One region of the Ottowia oryzae genome, then DNA from elsewhere that is predicted to be linked to it. Evidence: predicted binding sites of a transcription regulator. Region 1 holds the regulator's gene; each other region holds the start of a gene.
What was found. The regulator sigma-54, encoded in region 1, starts transcription at its own class of promoters, with help from an activator protein. The targets are predictions, from matches to a motif close to TGGCANGNAANCTGCTTT.
Positions count from the first base shown of each region.

Region 2: a site for sigma-54 is predicted at 2,295-2,312, ahead of C6570_RS01410 (TorF family putative porin). Genes of this name have one in related genera too.
Region 3: a site for sigma-54 is predicted at 2,411-2,428, ahead of C6570_RS06505 (isopenicillin N synthase family dioxygenase). Genes of this name have one in related genera too.

Region 1 is NZ_CP027666.1:1,128,650-1,134,789, reverse strand. Features, by position in the region: gene argS (arginine--tRNA ligase) at 1-456, shown strand, start outside; gene C6570_RS05325 (SPOR domain-containing protein) at 474-1,256, shown strand; gene C6570_RS05320 (thiol:disulfide interchange protein DsbA/DsbL) at 1,353-1,982, shown strand; gene lptA (lipopolysaccharide transport periplasmic protein LptA) at 2,089-2,742, shown strand; gene lptB (LPS export ABC transporter ATP-binding protein) at 2,787-3,557, shown strand; gene rpoN (RNA polymerase factor sigma-54) at 3,554-5,134, shown strand; partial or broken gene C6570_RS18370 (GAF domain-containing protein) at 5,317-6,140, shown strand, end outside.
Region 2 is NZ_CP027666.1:302,099-308,238, reverse strand. Features, by position in the region: gene C6570_RS01415 (YifB family Mg chelatase-like AAA ATPase) at 435-1,970, opposite strand; gene C6570_RS01410 (TorF family putative porin) at 2,353-3,147, shown strand; gene glnK (P-II family nitrogen regulator) at 3,208-3,546, shown strand; gene amt (ammonium transporter) at 3,568-5,211, shown strand; gene glcE (glycolate oxidase subunit GlcE) at 5,368-6,140, shown strand, end outside.
Region 3 is NZ_CP027666.1:1,369,904-1,376,043, reverse strand. Features, by position in the region: gene C6570_RS06520 (bifunctional acetate--CoA ligase family protein/GNAT family N-acetyltransferase) at 1-361, shown strand, start outside; gene C6570_RS06515 (nucleoside deaminase) at 520-1,020, opposite strand; gene C6570_RS06510 (ABC transporter substrate-binding protein) at 1,041-2,075, opposite strand; gene C6570_RS06505 (isopenicillin N synthase family dioxygenase) at 2,653-3,675, shown strand; gene rpoH (RNA polymerase sigma factor RpoH) at 4,150-5,085, shown strand; gene C6570_RS06495 (AraC family transcriptional regulator) at 5,153-6,109, opposite strand.

The sequences.
Region 1 (6,140 bases):
GCGGTGCGTTTCTTCCTGCTGAGCCGCAAGCCGGATACGGAATACACATTTGACGTGGATCTGGCCATCCAGAAGAACAACGACAACCCGGTCTACTATGTGCAGTACGCCCACGCGCGCATCTGCTCGGTGCTGCAGGCCTGGGGCGGCGACGTGAACAGCCTGGCCAGTGTGGACCTGAGGCCCCTGGACAGCCCCGCTGCCCAGGCGCTGATGCTGCAGCTGGCCAAGTACCCCGACATGCTGACGGCCGCGGCGCAGGACTTTGCCCCGCACGACGTCACCTTCTACCTGCGCGAGCTGGCCGCCAGCTACCACAGCTACTACGACGCCGAGCGCATTCTGGTGGACGACGAGCCTGTCAAGCTGGCCCGCCTGGCGCTGGTCGCGGCCACCGCGCAGGTATTGCACAATGGTCTGTCGGTGCTTGGCGTGTCCGCTCCGACCAAGATGTGAGCGTTATTTTCAACATGATGAATTCAAAACAACGCGGCGGCACCTTTCTGGGCATCATCCTGGGGATGATGGTCGGCTTGGCGGCTGCGCTGGCCGTGGCGATCTACGTTGCCAAGGTGCCCATCCCGTTCGTCAACAAAAGCCCTTCGCGCACCAGCGGCCAAGATGCCGCCGAAGCGGAGAAAAACCGCGACTGGGACCCGAACAGCCCCCTGCGCAACCGCAACGCCGCCAAGCCGGGCGCGCCCACCGCCGCCGGCACCGTGGCGCCCGCCCCCGAGGCGACGCCTGTGCCTGCCCCGGTCGAAGTAGCGCGCCCCACCTCGCGGCCCGTGCCGGCGCCCGCCGAAGTCACCCCGCCCACGCGCAGCGCGGCCGCGTCCGCCACCCGTGAGCGCGAACGCGAAGCCAAGCCCGCGACGGAAACCGCCACCGCCTCGGCAACCAAGCCTGCGGCCGAATCCACCGCGCGCACCCCTTCCAAGCCCACTTCGTCCGACCCGCTGGGCGACCTGGTCGCCTCGCGCACCGGCAATGCCGCACCCAGCAGCGCCACGGCCGACCCGTTCACGTATTTCGTGCAGGCCGGCGCCTTCCGCACCCAGGACGACGCCGACGCGCAGCGCGCACGCCTATCCCTCATGGGCGTGGAAGCGCGCGTGACCGAGCGCGAGCAGGCCGGCCGCACGGTGTATCGCGTGCGCGTGGGCCCGTTCCAGAACAAGGACGCCGCCGACCGCGTGAAGGGCCGCCTGGATGGCAATGGCTTCGATTCCGCCCTGGTGCGCGTGCAGCGGTAATTCGGCACGCCGCTGCTGAAAGACGGCGGGATGGACGGAACTTCGGCCGCGCCGGCTCACTCCATAGCCCGCTACCCCTGTTTCTTGGAGAACTAGATGAAACGTCGCGAATTTGCCCTGAGCGCCACCGTGTTGGCCGCGCCGGCATTGATTTCCCTGCCTGCTCACGCCCAGTCGGGCAAGGGCTACGTCGAGCTGAAGAGCCGCGCCCCCGTGAACGCTCCGGCCGGTCAGGTCGAAGTGGTGGAATTCTTCTCATACGGCTGCGTGCACTGCATGCACTTTGAGCCGATCTTTGCCGCATGGAAGAAAGCGGCCCCCAAAGACGTTTCCGTGCGCCTTGAGCACGTGGGCTTCAACAGCAGCTTCGAGCCGCTGCAGCGCATCTATTACGCGCTGGAATCCATGGGCAAGGTCGACGAAGTGCACGCCAAGATCTTCGACGCGCTGCAGGTCAAGAAAATCCGCCTGGACAAGCCGGATGTGCTATTCCCCTGGATCGCCGAGCAGGGCCTGGATCGCGCCAAGTTTGAAGCCGCCTACAAATCCTTCGGCGTGGCCAGCAAGATTCGCCAGGTCACCCAGCTGCAGGACGCCTACAAGGTCGAAGGCACGCCTGCCTTGGGCATTGCTGGCCGCTACTACACCGATGGGTCGATGGCCGGTGGTTTTGAACGCATGATTCAGATCACCAACAACCTGATTGCCCAAACCCGCAAAGGTTGATGGCCGCAGCCCGCCAAGGCGCCAGAATGAGCCCGTTTCGACGGGCTTTTTCATGCGCGGGCGGCACGCTGCGCTTACAATGGCGCGCATAGGTAAAGCAAAAATCGTGCCCCATACCCAGACTCTCTGGCGCCTCTTGGGCGGTGCCGCTGCCGGCCTGTTGGCGCTGGCGCTGGTCACCCCCGCCTTCGCGGAACGCGCCGACCGCGACAAACCCATGAACATCGAAGCGGACGCAGGCCGCTACGAAGATCAAAAGCAAGTCACCACCTTCACCGGCAATGTTGTGGTGACCAAAGGCACCATCGTGATGCGCGGCGCGCGCCTTGAGGTGCGCCAGGACGCGAGCGGCAACCAGTCCGGCACGATGTACGCCGACTCCGGCAAGCGCGCCTTCTTCCGGCAAAAGCGCGAGGGCGTGGACGAATACATCGAGGGCGAAGCCGAAACCATCGAATACGACGGCAAAAGCGACATCGTGCGTTTCATCCGCCGCGCCGAAATGCGCCGCCTGGCGGGCGCCACGATTCAAGATGAAGTGATGGGCAGCTTGATCGTCTACAACAACGTGACCGAGGTTTACACGGTCGACGCCGGATCTCGCGCCGCAGGCGCCCCGTCGGCTGCCCCCGGCGGGCGCGTGCGCGCCATCCTGGCGCCGCGCAATCCGGCCAGCGCCCCGGCCGCTGCGCCAGCGCCCGCCGCCAGCGCGCCGCTGCGGCCCTCGACGACATTGCCCGCCACAGGATCCGCACGGTGAGCGAGGCGAACGCGGAAGCACTGGCCTCGCGCTTTGGCGGCAGCATGCCCGCCGCCTTGGCGCCTGAGCACGGCCACAGCCGCCTGGAGGTGCGCGGGCTGCGCAAGAACTACGGCGCCCGCCGTGTGGTGCACGACGTGTCGCTGGACGTGGCCAGCGGCGAGGTCGTCGGCCTGCTGGGCCCGAACGGCGCGGGCAAGACCACCTCGTTCTACATGATCGTCGGCCTGGTGCGCGCCGACGCCGGCACCATCAGCATCGACGGGCGGTCGATTGAAGACATGCCGATCCACCGTCGGTCGCGCCTGGGCTTGTCTTACCTGCCGCAGGAAGCATCGATCTTTCGCAAGCTCACGGTGGCCGAGAACGTGCGCGCCGTGCTGGAGCTGCAGGTCGGCCCCGACGGCCGCGCGCTGAGCCGCGACGAGATCGAGCGGCGCCTGACCGAGTTGCTGGAGCAGCTGCACGTCAACGACCTGCGCGATTCCCCGGCGCCGGCGCTGTCGGGCGGCGAGCGCCGCCGCGTCGAGATTGCTCGCGCCCTGGCCACTCAGCCGCGCTTCATCCTGCTGGACGAGCCGTTCGCAGGCATTGACCCCATCGCCGTCATCGAGATCCAGCGCATCATCGAATTCCTGAAGGCGCGCGGCATTGGCGTGCTGATCACCGATCACAATGTGCGTGAAACCCTGGGCATTTGCGACCACGCCGTCATCATCAGCGAAGGGCGGGTGCTGGCCACCGGCACGCCCGCGCACATCGTCGAGGACCCACAGGTGCGCCGCGTGTACCTGGGAGAGAATTTCCGCCTGTGAAGCCCGGTCTGTCGCTGCGGGTTTCGCAGCACCTTGCGCTCACCCCTCAGCTGCAGCAGTCGATCCGGCTGCTGCAGTTGTCCACACTGGAGCTGTCCAGCGAGGTGGAGCAGATGCTGGACGACAACCCTTTTCTGGAGCGCGAGGAAGACGGCGCCCCGCGCGAGGAATTCGGCCTGTCGCGTGCCGACACGCGCACCAGCGAGGGCGACCGGGTCAGCGAGAATGCTACAGAATTTGAAGCTGCCAGCGCTGATGGCGCGGGCGCTGAAGGCCCGTTGGACTCTGAATCCCTACTGCACGAAGGCTGGGACGGCGATGGCAGCGTGGACGTCAGCGCCGACGACGGCGAATGGGGTGGCGACGCCCCGGCGCGGGGACAGCAGGCTGCGGGCGACGACGAGCTGGACGCCGGCGAACGCACGGGCGCCCAGGAAAGCCTGACCGCACACCTGCATCAGCAGGCGCTGGCCCTTCGCCTGTCGCCCGAGGATTCGGCCGCGCTGCGCTTTCTGATCGAGTCGCTGAACGAAGACGGCTACCTGGAAGATTCCCTTGCGCAGCTGGCCGCCACGCTGATCGACGACGACGACGATATCGAGCAGATGGAAGAGCTGGTGCACCGCTTCACCATGGCGCTAAAACTGCTGCAGTCGCTGGAGCCGGCCGGCGTGGGCACCCGCAACCTGGCCGAATGCCTGTCGCTGCAGCTGCGCGATCTGCGCGCAGCCTGCGCGGGCGAGCCCGACGAGCTGGCCCGCGTCGGGGCGGCCGAGGCCATTTGCGCCCAGCACGGGGCAATCGAGCTGCTGGCCAAGCGCGACGCCAAGCGCCTGGCCGCGCTGACGGGCCTGCCCGAAGCGCAGGTGCGCCAGGGCATGCAGCTGATCGCCACGCTGGAGCCCAAGCCGGGGCGCCGCTTTGCCGACGTGGAGCGCAACGTGGTGGTGCCCGACGTGATCGTCAGCGTGCGCGGCAGCGGTGCGCAGCAGCGCTTTCGCGTGCAGCTGAACCCAGATGTGATGCCGCGCCTGCGCGTGCACGACGTGTACGCCAGCGCACTGCGCGGCGGCAAAGGCGGCGAAAACCACCAGGCGCTGGCGCAGCGGCTGCAAGAGGCCCGCTGGTTCATCAAGAACATCCAGCAGCGCTTTGACACCATCCTGCGCGTGTCGCAAGCCATCGTCGAACGGCAAAAGAGCTTCTTCATCCACGGTGAGCTGGCCATGCGGCCCATGGTGCAACGCGACCTGGCCGACGAGCTGGGCGTGCACGAATCCACCATCTCGCGCGTGACCACCGCCAAGTACATGGCCACGCCGCGCGGCACGTTCGAGCTGAAGTATTTCTTCGGCTCGGCGCTGGCCACCGAATCGGGCGGCAACGCGTCCAGCACCGCCGTGCGGGCGCTGATCAAGCAACTGATCGATGCCGAGAACACGGCCAAGCCGCTGTCCGACAACCAGCTGGCCGAGCTGCTGAAAGCCCAGGGCATCGACTGCGCGCGCCGCACGGTAGCCAAGTACCGCGAGGGCTTGCGCATACCCGTGGCCGGGCTGCGCAAGGCTTCTGCCTGACGCGCCGCCAGGCGCCGTCGTCGACCGCCTGTCACGGCTATGCCTCGTGGCAGAGCGCGCGTCGCGCACACCGATACACTGGGTCGCGTGTAGGAATTCCCCTACGCGTTTGCATCGGACGTGCGGCCAGCCACGGCGCCTCACGCCTGGCCGCCAGCGCACGATCTGACCAAGGACCACCGGTGGCGCTGCTCAAACCTCAATCCCAACTTCACACGCCTGGCGCGATTCAAGCCCACGGCGTGCTGATCGCGTTGGATGGCTTTGGCGTTGTGACGCACCTGAGTGCCAATGCGGCCAAGCTGCTGGGCCACGAGGCGCCCTCGCTCGGCCGCGCGCTGCCCGAACAGTTTGGGCTGAGCGGCGCCAGCCTGGTTGCCGCAAAAGCTGGCGGCGAAGATTCTGCGTTGGCCGATCATCACCGCGTCGCCCTGAACGGGCGGCAGTTTGACTGCCTTGTCCGGCGGCAGAAATGGGGCACGCTGGTCGAGCTGGAACCCAGCCCCCACCCTAGGCAAGACCTTGATCCCGGCCCAACCTTGCATCAGGTGGTGCGCCGCTTGCGCCAACAGACCAACGTACAGGGTTTGCTGGACGAAGGCACGCGGGCCCTGCGCGCCATGCTGGGTTTTGACCGCGTGCTGGCCTACCATTTCAAGCGAGACGGCAGCAGCCAGGTGGTGGCCGAGGCCAGCAGCGCCACAGACTGGCCGCCGCGCCTGGGTCAGCGCTTTCCAGAAGCCCACATACCGGTTGAAGCGCGTCGCTTGTTCAGCCTGAATCCGGCGCGGCACGTTCCGGATGCTGACAGTGCGCCGGTGCCGCTCGAAGCTGCGCCCGGTCACGAAGCTCCGCTGGATATGACACTGTCCGCACTGCGCAGCGTGCCGGACTTTCATGCCCATTACCTGCATGACAGCGGGATCAGTGCGTCCATGTGCGTGCCCTTGATCGTGGACGGCGATCTGTGGGGCATCCTCGCCTGCCATCACCGCGCGGCGGTGCA
Region 2 (6,140 bases), 830 kb from region 1:
GCGTCCACAAGCGCTGGGGAAAGCTGGAAAGCCCGGGTGTACGCGCCGGCAGAGCGGTCGACACAGGGCTGGGATGGGTTGGCGGGCGCCCAGCGCCGCGCCGATGCGGGGCTCTGGGGCGGTGCGCGACCCTACAGCGAGCGGCGCTAACTTAAGAAGCAGAGAAATTCGATCCCAGCGCAGGCCACGCCAGCGCTGGCAGCTACATAAAAATAGCGATTGATTGGACGGCGTGCCCGCGCCGCGTCGCCCGACACGCCCACCCCTGATGCCGCACTCACGTCGCCACGCCTTACAGCGGGCGGCGCTTCTAAAAAAATGCAGACAAATCCGCTGCCAGCGCAGGCCATGTCAGCGCTGGCAGCTACATAAGAGATAGCAATTGATTGCTCGACGTGCCCGTTAGCTCGCCACGCCCGGCCCTCACACCGCCCTCACGCCGCCGCGCCGTGCAGCGCCCGGCGGTACTGCACCGCCTCGGCGATGTGCGCGGTGCCCACGGTGTCGCTGCCGGCCAGGTCGGCCACGGTGCGGGCCACCTTCAGCGCGCGGTGCGTGGCGCGGGCGCTCCAGCCCAGGCGGGCGGCGGCGGTGGTCAGGAATTGGGTGGCCGCCGCGTCTAGCCGGGCGTGGGCGTCCAGCGCCTGGCCTTGCAGCGCCTGGTTCGGCGTGCCCTGGCGCGCCAGCGCGCGCTGGCGGGCGGCCACGCAGCGGGCGCGCACGGCGGCGGTGGGCTCGCCCGGCGGCGCGTCCAGCAGCTCGGTGGCGGGCAGGGAGGCCACTTCGACGTGCAGGTCGATCCGGTCGAGCAGCGGCCCGCTCAGCTTGCCCTGGTAGCGCGCCACCTGGTCGGGCGTGCAGCGGCAGGCGCGCACGCGCGAGCCCAGGTAGCCGCAGGGGCAGGGGTTCATGGCCGCGATCAGCTGAAAGCGCGCCGGGAATTCGGCCCGCTGCGCGGCGCGGCTGATGGTGATGTGGCCCGATTCCAGCGGCTCGCGCAAGGCTTCCAAAGCGGCGCGGGGGAATTCGGGCAGTTCGTCCAGGAAAAGCACCCCTTCGTGCGCCAGCGAGATTTCGCCGGGCCGCGGGGGCGAGCCGCCGCCCACCAGCGCCACCGCGCTGGCCGAATGGTGCGGCGCGCGCGTGGGCCGCTGGCCCCACTGCGCCAGCTGGAAGGTGCCCCCCAGGCTGGCGATGGCCGCGCTTTGCAACGCCTCGTCTTCGTCCATGGGCGGCAACAGGCCGGCAAAGCGCTGCGCCAGCATCGACTTGCCAGTGCCCGGTGGGCCAATCAGCAAGGCGGAATGAGCGCCAGCTGCTGCAATTTCAAGAGCGCGGCGGGCGGCCGCCTGGCCTTTCACGTCGGCCATGTCGGCGTAGGGCGGGGCGGCGCTGTGCGCGGGCGGGCGCACGCGCGACCAGCCCTCAGCATCCGGCGGCTCGCCAGCGGCGGCGGGCAGAAACTGCGCCACCACGTCCAGCAGGTGCCGCGCGCGGAACACCGGCATGCCGGGCACCAGGGCGGCTTCTTCGGCGCTGCCGGGCGGCAGCACCAGCTGGGCGTGTTCGCCCGTGCGGTGCAGCGCGGCGCTCATCGCCAGGGCGCCGCGCACAGGCCGCAACTCGCCCGACAGCGACAATTCGCCGGCGAATTCCCAGCCCGCCAGCCGCGCGCCGTCAATCTGCCCGCTGGCCGCCAGAATGCCCAGTGCGATGGGCAGGTCGAACCGGCCCGAATCCTTGGGCAGATCGGCGGGCGCCAGGTTGACGGTGATGCGCTGGTTGTGCGGGAACGCCAGGCCGCTGTTGAGCAGCGCCGAGCGCACGCGTTCGCGCGCCTCTTTCACCTCCACATCGGCCAGGCCCACCAGGGTGAAGCTGGGCAGGCCGTTGGCCAGATGCACTTCAACGGTGACGGCCGGCGCGGCAAGGCCCAGCAAGGCGCGGCTTTGTACCTGACTCAATCCCATGCGCGGAGTTCTCCCTCGATGGCGCCGGGCGCGCCCCAGACGAAGGGCGCGGCGCGGGCCAAGCGACATCATCAGGGCAAATCCGGCGGCGGTGCGCGCGTTTTGTGCGGGCGCCCAGCAGGCAGACGCGCCCGCTGCGCAGGATGGCACGGCCGGGCGTGCGCGTACGCCGCCTTGGTCGCGCCCAGCGCAGGCCCCGATGCGCGCCAACTTGGTGCGCATCGAAAAACGTGCATGGCACCATCGTGGTGCAGCAACGCCGTGTCGACCGCCGCAGGCGCTGCGTTGGTGCGCCGCAGGGCCGTCGCGGGCGCTGGTGGGACCTGGCACGCTCCCTGCATACGCCGTGGGATACATCTGACAACACCCTTGGAGGGGCCCCATGAAACCTGTTCACGCGCGCATTTCCTCTATCGCCTTCGCCGCCGCGGCACTGGCGCTCAGCACCCATGCCCAGGCGCAGACCGCCCCGGCAGACGCCGCAGCGCCTGCGCCCGCTGCAGCCCCCGCTGCCGAGCCCACGCCCGAGCACAGCTTTTCCTTCAACGTGGGCCTGACCTCCGACTACCGCTACCGCGGCATCACGCAAAGCCGCTTCAAGCCGGCCGTCAGCGCGGGCGCCGACTACGCGCACTCCAGCGGCCTGTACGTGGGCACCTGGCTGACCACGATCAAATGGGTGAAGGATGCCGGTGGCGACGCGCCGCTGGAATGGGACGTGTACGGCGGCTACAAAGGCACGGCCGGCCCGCTGGGCTACGACGTGGGCTTCCTGCGCTACAACTACCCAAGCCACAAGCTGGCCGTGAGCCCCAACACCACCGAAATCTACGGTGCGCTGACCTGGAACGTGCTCACGCTGAAGTATTCGCATTCGCTGACCAACCTGTTCGGCTTTTCCGACAGCAAGAACAGCGGCTACCTGGACCTGACGGCCAACTTTGACCTGGGCGACGGCTGGTCGGTGGCACCGCACGTGGGCCGCCAGTGGATTCGCCACAACAGCCCCTATTCGTACACCGACTACAGCGTCACGGTGAACAAGGACTTCGGCAAAGGCTTTGTCGCCAGCGTGGCCGTGGTCGGCACCGACGCCAAGAAAGATCTGTACACCACGCCCAGCGGGCGCTTCAGCGGCCGCACCGGCGTCGTGGCTTCGCTGAAGTATTCGTTCTAAGCCCAATCGGCCTCTGGCGCTTGTGGCACAAGCGCTGGCCGCTATCAAAAGGTAAGCAAAATGAAAATGGTCTCCGCCGTCATCAAGCCCTTCAAGCTGGACGAAGTGCGCGAAGCACTGTCCTCGCTGGGCGTGCAGGGCATCACCGTCACCGAGGTCAAGGGCTTCGGGCGCCAGAAAGGCCACACCGAGCTGTACCGCGGTGCCGAGTACGTGGTGGACTTTCTGCCCAAGGTCAAGATCGAGATCGCCGTGGATGAAAGCATCCTGGACCGCGTGATCGAGGCCATCGAGCAATCCGCCCGCACCGGCAAGATCGGTGACGGCAAGGTCTTCGTGTTCGAACTTGAACAGGTCATCCGCATCCGCACCGGCGAAACCGGCCCGGACGCACTGTAAGCAGCGCCAGGAACCGTCACCATGAAACGAATCCTCTCCTTCCTTCTGCTGGCGCTCAGCCTGCTGGCAGCCCCGGCCTTCGCGGCCGACTTCCCGACAGCGCGCGTGCTGTTCGAAACGGGCAAGACCGACGTCGGCCCCGAAGGCCAGGCCGCCATCAAGGCTGTGGCCGACTACGTGGCGGCCAACAAGGACGCCAAGGTGCAGCTGTCCGGCTTCACCGACACCACGGGCGACCCGGCCGCCAACGCCGAGCTGGCCAAGAACCGTGCCTTTGCCGTGCGCGACGCGCTCAAGGGCGCAGGCGTGGCCGAAGACGCCGTCGTGCTGAAAAAGCCCGAGGAATCAGCCAAGGCCGGCAACCCGGATGAGGCCCGCGCGGTCGAGATGACGCTGGCTGCGGCCGCCGCCCCTGCTGCGGCTGCCCCGGCGGCTGCACCCAAGGTCGATTCGGGCGACACGGCGTGGATGCTGACGTCGACCCTGCTCGTCATCCTGATGACCATCCCTGGCCTGGCGCTGTTCTACGGTGGCCTGGCGCGCAGCAAGAACATGCTGAGCGTGCTGGTGCAGGTGTTCGTGGTGTTCTCGCTGATCAGCGTGCTGTGGGCCGCCTACGGCTACAGCCTGGCGTTCAACGGCGAAGGCAACTTCTTCGGCGACTTCGGCAAGAGCTTCCTCAAAGGCGTGACGCAAGAGACCTTCGGCGCGCTGACGACGATTCCGGAATACGTCTTCGTCGCCTTCCAGGGCACGTTCGCGGCCATCACCGTGGCGCTGATCGTTGGCTCGTTCGCCGAGCGCATCAAGTTCTCTGCCGTGCTGCTGTTCTCGGCGCTGTGGTTCACGTTCAGCTACGTGCCGATGGCCCACATCGTGTGGGGCGGCGGCCTGCTGGCCAAAGACGGCGCGCTGGACTTCGCCGGCGGCACCGTGGTGCACATCAACGCCGGTATTGCCGGCCTGGTGGGCGCCTACGTGGTGGGCAAGCGCCTGGGCTTCGGCCGCGAAGCGTTCACGCCGCACAGCCTGACGCTGACCATGGTGGGCGCCTCGCTGCTGTGGGTGGGCTGGTTCGGCTTCAACGCCGGCTCGGCGGGCGCCGCCAATGGTCAGGCTGGCCTGGCCTTCATCAACACCGTGCTGGCCACTGCGGCCGCCACGCTGGCCTGGTCGGCAGGCGAAGCGATGCACAAGGGCAAGGCCTCGATGCTCGGCGCTGCCTCGGGCGCCGTGGCTGGCCTGGTCGCCGTCACGCCGGCTGCTGGCTTTGTCGGCCCGATGGGCTCGATCGTGATCGGCGCCATCGCCGGCTTCGTTTGCCTCTGGGGCGTGGGCGGGCTCAAGCGCATGCTGGGTGCTGACGACGCGTTCGACGTGTTCGGCGTGCACGGCGTGGGCGGCATCGTGGGTGCCATCCTGACCGGCGTCTTCGCTGCCCCGGCACTGGGCGGCACCGGCGGCCCCACACCCGATACCTTCGCCATGGGCGCCCAGGTCTGGATCCAGATCAAGAGCGTGCTGTTCACCGTCGTGTGGTCGGGCATCGTCTCGTTCGTGCTCTACAAGCTGGTGGGCATGGTGATCGGCCTGCGCGTCACGGAAGAAGACGAGCGCATCGGTCTGGACATCTCCAGCCACGGCGAGACCGCCTACAACCGATAAGCGAAAGTTCCTCCAGGTTTGAATCCCGCCCCGCAAGGGCGGGATTTTTTTGCGCGTGCGGCACGGGTGCTGTCAGCGCCAGCAGGCTTGTGCGCGCAGGGCGCGGCAGCAGCTTGGCCGGCCGCCGCGCGCACGTGAAAGCATTACCATCGCCAGATGCCAGCTGAGTTGCAAGCCATCGTTGAGAAGATCAAAACCTGCGCCGCGCGCGGCCGCCCGCTGCGCATTCGCGGCGGGGGCACCAAGGATTTCTACGGCCAGATCCTGCATGGCGAACTGCTGGACGTGCGGCCGCTGGCCGGCGTGGTCAGCTACGAGCCCAGCGAACTGGTCGTGACCGTGCGCGGCGGCACCCGCCTGCGCGAGCTGGAAGAGCTGCTGGCCGCATCCAACCAGCACCTGGCCTTCGAGCCGCCCCGCTACGGCTCGGGCAGCACCATCGGCGGCGTGGTGGCGGCCGGCCTGTCAGGCCCGGCCCGCGCCAGCGTGGGGGCGCTGCGCGACTACGTGCTGGGCGTGCAGATCGTCAACGGGCGCGGCGACGTGCTGACCTACGGCGGCCAGGTGATGAAGAACGTGGCCGGCTACGACGTCAGCCGTTTGATGGCCGGCTCCATGGGCACGCTGGGCGTGATCGCCGAAGTCAGCCTGAAGGTGCTGCCCTTCGCCCCGGCCGAATGCACGCTGATGTTTGATTTGTCTGAAACCAGCGCGCGCCAGCAGCTCAACCGCTGGGGTGGCCAGCCCTTGCCGCTGCACGCCAGCTGCTGGGCCGACGGCCAGCTGGCGGTGCGCCTGCGCGGCGCCAACGCGGCCATCGCCTCGGCGCGCAAGATCATGGGCGGCCAGGCGCTGGAGGGCGACCGCGCCGCGCGCCAATGGCACGCGCTGCGCGACCAATCGCTGCCCTTTTTCCGCCTGTCACAGGG
Region 3 (6,140 bases), 240 kb from region 1:
GCAGATCGACTACACGCGCGAAATGGCCTTCATCGCCACCGCCGACGACGCCAGCGGCACCCCGCAAACCCTGGGCGTGGCGCGTGCCATTGCCGACCCGGACAATGTGCAGGCCGAGTTCGGCATCATCCTGCGCGCCGACCTGAAGGGCCGGGGCCTGGGGCGCTTGCTGCTGCAGCGGCTGATCACCTACCAGCGCGCTGCCGGCACGCAGCGCCTGGTCGCCACCATCCTGGCGGAAAACGAAGGCATGCGCGCGCTGGGCCGGCGCCTGGGCTTCACCGAACAACCCACCCCCGGCGACGCCTGCACGGTGCAGCTGAGCCTGGCGCTGCAAAGCGGCAACGCGGCCAGGGCCTGAGGCCGCCTGTTCGGCCATCCAACGGCGGCCCGCGCGAGCGTCTTGAACCTGCAGAGCTTGGCGGGCAGGCCAATCCGAGCGGGGCCGCGCGGCGCGCAAGAGGCGCGCCAGCGACCTTCGAAACCGCTTGCGCCTCCACCGAGGCCGCAGAGGCGGCTTCACGCCTTCCAACCGCCCTGATGCGATGCGCTGGCCTGCGCGATCAACGCGGGACCCAGGCAATCAATGGCGCGCGGCGAGGCGTCGAAGACGTCGCGGCAAGACAGCTCGGCATCGCGCTGATCCAGCCGCTCGCCGCGAAACACGCGCAGCCGCACCGCGTCGATGCCGTACACCACGCGGCCGATGTTCGACCAATAGATGGCGCCCGCGCACATCACGCAGGGTTCGCCAGACGAGTACAGCGTGGCGGTGGCCAGCGCGTCGCGGCTATGGCTCGGGCTGGCCATTCGGATGGCCGAGGTCTCGGCGTGCGCAGTGCAATCACCGGTTTCGGCCGTGGCGTTCCACGCTTGCGCCAACACCTGGCCGTCTGCGGCCACGATCACCGCACCGAACGGCCGGTTGCCACGCTCGCGGGCCTTGTCCGCCATGGCAATGGCATGAAGCAGGTACTGTCCATCGCGCTCACTCAGCGCGACTTCCTGCGGAAGGCCCATGGGGACTTCACCTTGGGCGCTCATGCGGCAGCCTTGCGGTCGGCGGCTGCGGGCAAGAACGCGGGGTTGAAGACGCGATCCGGCGTGGGCTTGCGCGCCAGGCCAAAGACGGTCGCCACTTCGTTGATCTGATTGGTCAGCACAGCCGGTTGCACGGCACCTAGACCGATGGCCTGAGTTTCTGCGGTCTGCAGATATTGGCGCGTGATCGCCCAGCGCTCTCGCTCGACATCGGTGTTCAGAATCGGCTCGCGCGCCTTCACGGCGGCCAGCGCGGCCTCGGGATTGGCCAGTGTCTCGCGCAGCGCCCGGTTGCTGGCACGCAGAAAGGCTTTGGCGACATCGGGCTTGTCCCGCAGCAGCTTGCCTGCAACGATGGCGTTGCCGTACAGGTTGAGGCCGGTCTTGGCATATTCGAGCACCGACAGATCCTTGGGCGGCATGCGCGCAAACAACGACACCGCCGAGTCGTGGAAGTAGGTGGCGGCATCCACGTCGCCGCGAACCATCACGTTATCGCGCGCACTGAAATCGGTGGTCACCCACTCGAACAGATCCGGCTGAATCTTGAGCGCCCTGGCGACCATGGGCCAACTGCGGCGCGTGGACTCCACGGCCGCCGCCGCCACCTTCTTGCCCTTGAGCGAACGGAAGTCGGTGGTAATGCCGCGATCCTTGCGCCCAATGATGACGAAGGGCGCGCGGTTGTAGTACTGGTAGATGGCCTGCACAGGCGTTTCAGGGTTCTGCGCGTGAAACTCCACCAGGGAACTGATGTCGCCCAGACCCAGGTCGTACACGCCGCTGGCCACGCGCATGATCGAAGCGACCGAGCCGGAGCCCACGTCGATATCGACCTGTAGCCCCTCATCTTTGTAGTAGCCCTTGGCCTGCGCGAGGAAAAAGGGCGAAGTCTGGCTGGTGATACGAAAGTCCAGGGTGAACTTCAGGGGTGTCAGGGGCTGGGCATGCACGGCGGGGGCCATGATGCTGGTGCCCATCAGCGTGGCGCAGGTGGAGGCAAGGGAGGTGCTGAGAAAGTGGCGTCGTTGCATGGCAAGGGCTCGGGTTCAGTCAACAGGCCCGACGCGCAGACGATGGCCGCCGGCGAATCGGTGCGAACTGAGCAATTTCCGGGCGCCTGCCACCGTCGGCCGCAGGCGCTGAACGCTTCTACTCAATACGCACGGTACGCAAGTCGCGTGCCGAAAGATCTGCACGCCCGCTCGGCGTTGCCATGCCCTGGCGGGCCCCTGAACTGACCTGGCATGCCGGTGCTACCGGCCTTGTTGTGGTGCAGCGCCCACCCACGTCGGTGCACCTGCGCCCTCGCTTGGGGCTACGGCCGTACGCAGGCCACGCGTCAAAGCGCCACATGCACGGCCAAGCCTGGTCTGCAAATTGCTTGAGACGAGAGCTGAGAGTAGAAGCGTTCAGCCCCAGCCAGGCGCCCAGCGTGCCCGGCTTGGCGGGTCATTGCTCTTGAAGTGGGCCGAAGTGCGTACCGCGACTTTCCGGAAGGAAAGCCGGCAGACCATCACTGCGGCCCTGGTTCCTTCAAGCGGCTCATGTCACGCGCGCCATCCGTCTGCCATGGGCCATGGTTCACCCGCACCACGTAAGGTCATCACCATGCCAAGCTCCTCACCCTCTGTTTACGAACCCTCCGCAGCCCCCGACGTTCTGGGTGAGCTGGAAAAAGAATCGCGCATGGGCGGCGCGATGGACGGCGAAACCTCCGCTCGCGAAGTGCGCCGCATCGACATTTCGGACTTCGCTCGCCGCAAGGAGGAAATCGCTGAGCAGCTCTGGAGCGCCTCGGTCGATATCGGCTTCTTTCAGGTGACGCACCACGGCATTCCCGTGGAGGACATCCGCGCCGCCTTTCAGCGTGCCGAGGCGTTCTTTGATCTACCCGCCGAAACCAAGGCCCAGTGGCCCCTGGCGCGCAACGCTGGGTGGGAACACAAGGCGCAGATCCGCCCATCTACCCGCACCCCCGACCAGAAAGAGTCTTATCAGATCACCCGCCCGCGCATGGCCGGACTGTGGCCCAGCGAGGCGGAACTGCCCGGCTTCCAGGCGGCCACGCTGGCGTTTGAGCGCCAGTGCTGGGAAGTGGGGATGCGCCTGCTCTCGTGCTTTGCTTTCAAGCTGGGCTTCGACCCCGAATTCTTCACCCGGGCCCACGACCCGCAGTTGCCCAGCTACCAGAGCACCTTGCGCATGCTGCACTACTTTGCCGTCGACCCTGCACTTAAGGACGAGCTGGGCTTATGGCGGGCAGGCGCGCACACCGACTTCGATTGCCTCACGCTGCTCTTCCAGCGCCCCGGCCAGGGTGGGCTGCAGGTGCTGCCGGGCAAGGAAGCTGAGGGCCGCCAATGGACCAGCGTGGAGCCGGCCGAAGGGGTGATCACCTGCAACATCGGCGACATGCTCACCCGCTGGAGCGACGACCAACTGCCCAGCAACTTCCATCGCGTGCGCAACCCGTTGCCGCATGAATACCAGGGCGCCCGCTACAGCCTGGCTTTCTTCTGCCAGGCCAATGAAGACGCTGTCATCGAAGGGCCCGGGAAGAAGTACCCACCGATCACCGGGGCAGAGTACCTGCGCCAGCGCATCAGCGCCAACTTCTCCAATCGCTATTGAAGAAAATGGGCTCCAGCGCAGGTGAGTGCAGCGCTAGCAGCTATATTTTGCATAGCGAATTGCTTCCGCTGCAGCCGTGCACTTCAGGGCGAAACGCGCGGCCCCGGCCCACAAGCCCGCGCCTGGCCCGCGCGGAAGCAGCTAGTCCAGCTCTGCACCGGCCCAATGTGACCCCGTTCGCGCAACGGCGCGACGAGCGAGCGCGGCAACCGCCTACACGCCAGCGCTCGCCACACCGCAAGAATGCAGCAATGCCCTAGAGCGCAAGTGGACTTCCTGCAAGGCAGGCGCCGCCGGCCAGACTGTTAAGTCTTTGATATTCAATGGTTTTCAGCCTGATTCTGCAAACCGACCGGCACAGCAGCTTTGTCAGCCAATACTCCCTCTGGGCACGGAACTTTCGCTTTGGCACTCAATCGAAGAGAGTGCTAAGATTACCTGAGCAATATGAAAGGACATTCCAAGATGACCCGTATGGATACCGCCTCCAGCTCTGGCGCTGTAGCGCTGGCCAATCCGTGGGCCGTCGTTCCGCCGCTGGGCAACCTGGATGCGTACATCACCGCCGTCAATCGGCTGCCCATGCTTACCCAAGAGGAAGAGCAGCGCTTTGCCCGCGAGCTGCGCGATGACGACAACCTGGAAGCCGCCGGCAAACTGGTGTTGTCGCACCTGCGCCTGGTGGTTTCCACCTCGCGCCAGTACCTGGGCTATGGCCTGCCGCACGCCGACCTGATTCAGGAAGGCAACGTCGGCCTGATGAAGGCCGTCAAGCGCTTCAACCCTGACCAAGGCGTGCGCCTGGTCAGCTACGCCCTGCACTGGATCAAGGCCGAGATTCACGAATACATCCTGAAGAACTGGCGCCTGGTGAAGGTGGCGACCACCAAGGCCCAGCGCAAGCTGTTCTTCAACCTGCGGTCCATGAAGCAAGGTTTCAAGGCCGAGGACGCCGAAGCCGACATCACCCACCGCGATGTGCTGACGGATGCGCAGATCGACGTGGTGGCGACGCAGTTGAACGTCAAGCCCGAGGAAGTGCGCGAGATGGAAACGCGCCTGTCTGGCGGCGACGTGCTGCTGGACCCGACGCCCGCAGACAGCGATGGCGAACAGGCTTTTGGCCCCATCGCTTACCTGTCGGACGCGCACCATGAGCCCACGGCGATGATCGAATCGGCCCAGCGCGACGCGCTGGCCACCGAAGGCATTGCCACGGCGCTGAAAAGCCTGGATGAGCGCAGCCGCCGCATCGTGACCGAGCGCTGGCTGAATGTGAACGACGACGGCTCGGGCGGCATGACGCTGCATGAACTGGCGGCCGAATACGGCGTGAGCGCCGAGCGCATCCGCCAGATCGAGGTGGCGGCCATGAAGAAGATGAAAGCTGCGCTGGCAGAGTACGCCTGAGCCAGCCCCGCGCCACCCCTCAAGAACCGCAGCTCAGGCTGCGGTTTTTTTTATGGCGGCAACGCGCTCAGCCCCGGCTTGCGGCGCGGTATTGCCCCGGCGTGACCCCGCGCGCGGCGCGAAAGCGGCGAACCAGGTGGCTGGCGCTGGCGTGTCCACTGGCCACCGCCACCGCCTCCAGCCCTGCTTGGTGATGGGGCCCGCGCAGCAGATCGGCCGCGCGTTCCAGGCGCTGCGCGGCCAGCCACGCATGCGGCGCGCAGCCGAACGAGATACGAAACGCGTGCGCGAAGTGGTGTTCTGACAGGGCGCAGAACGCCGCCATCTCGCCCACGGTGACCGGCTCGGCCAGTCGCGCCTGCAACCAGTCGGCCAACCGGCGGCGCAGCGACGGCGCCAGGCCGCCGCGCATCAGCACGCCCCGCACCCGCCGGCTGTGCGCCATCAGCAGCTGCGCCAACGCGGCGTGGCCGAACTCGTTGGCGCGCAGGCGCGAGGTGGGCGTCGCCCAGTCCAGCGCCGCCATGGCCGCCAGCAGGCGGGCCAGCGCCGGGTCATCGGCAAAGTTCAGCTCGGGCAGCGCCACCTCGCGCGGCTCACACTCCAGCAGGCGCAGCGCCAGCGGGCCCAGGCGCTCAGGGGCGAAGTACAGGTGCAGGAACTGTTGCTGCTCGCCCACCACCCAATCGACGACGTGGCCGGCGGGCATCAGGCACAGCTTGCCCGGCGCGCCGCGCTGCTGGGGCGCATCCTCCCGGAAAGTGCCCTGGCCGCCCTGCAGATAAAGCGACAGGGTGTGGTGCGTGGGCTGGTAGCGCATGGCGTCGCGCTGGTTGGACCACAGTGCTACCGACAGCCCGTCGCCCAGGGCCGCGCGGCGATGCAGGCGCGCGTTGGAGCGGGCCAGCACCTCGTCGATGCGGCACGCTGGGCTGGGCGCGTGCGCAGGTGTGGGCAGGTTCGACGGCGTGGAACTGGCGAATGTACCCCCGCACGCCGCCGCGCCGCCGGGGCAGCGCAACAAACCGCAGAAACGTGCAACTGGCCGCGCACCG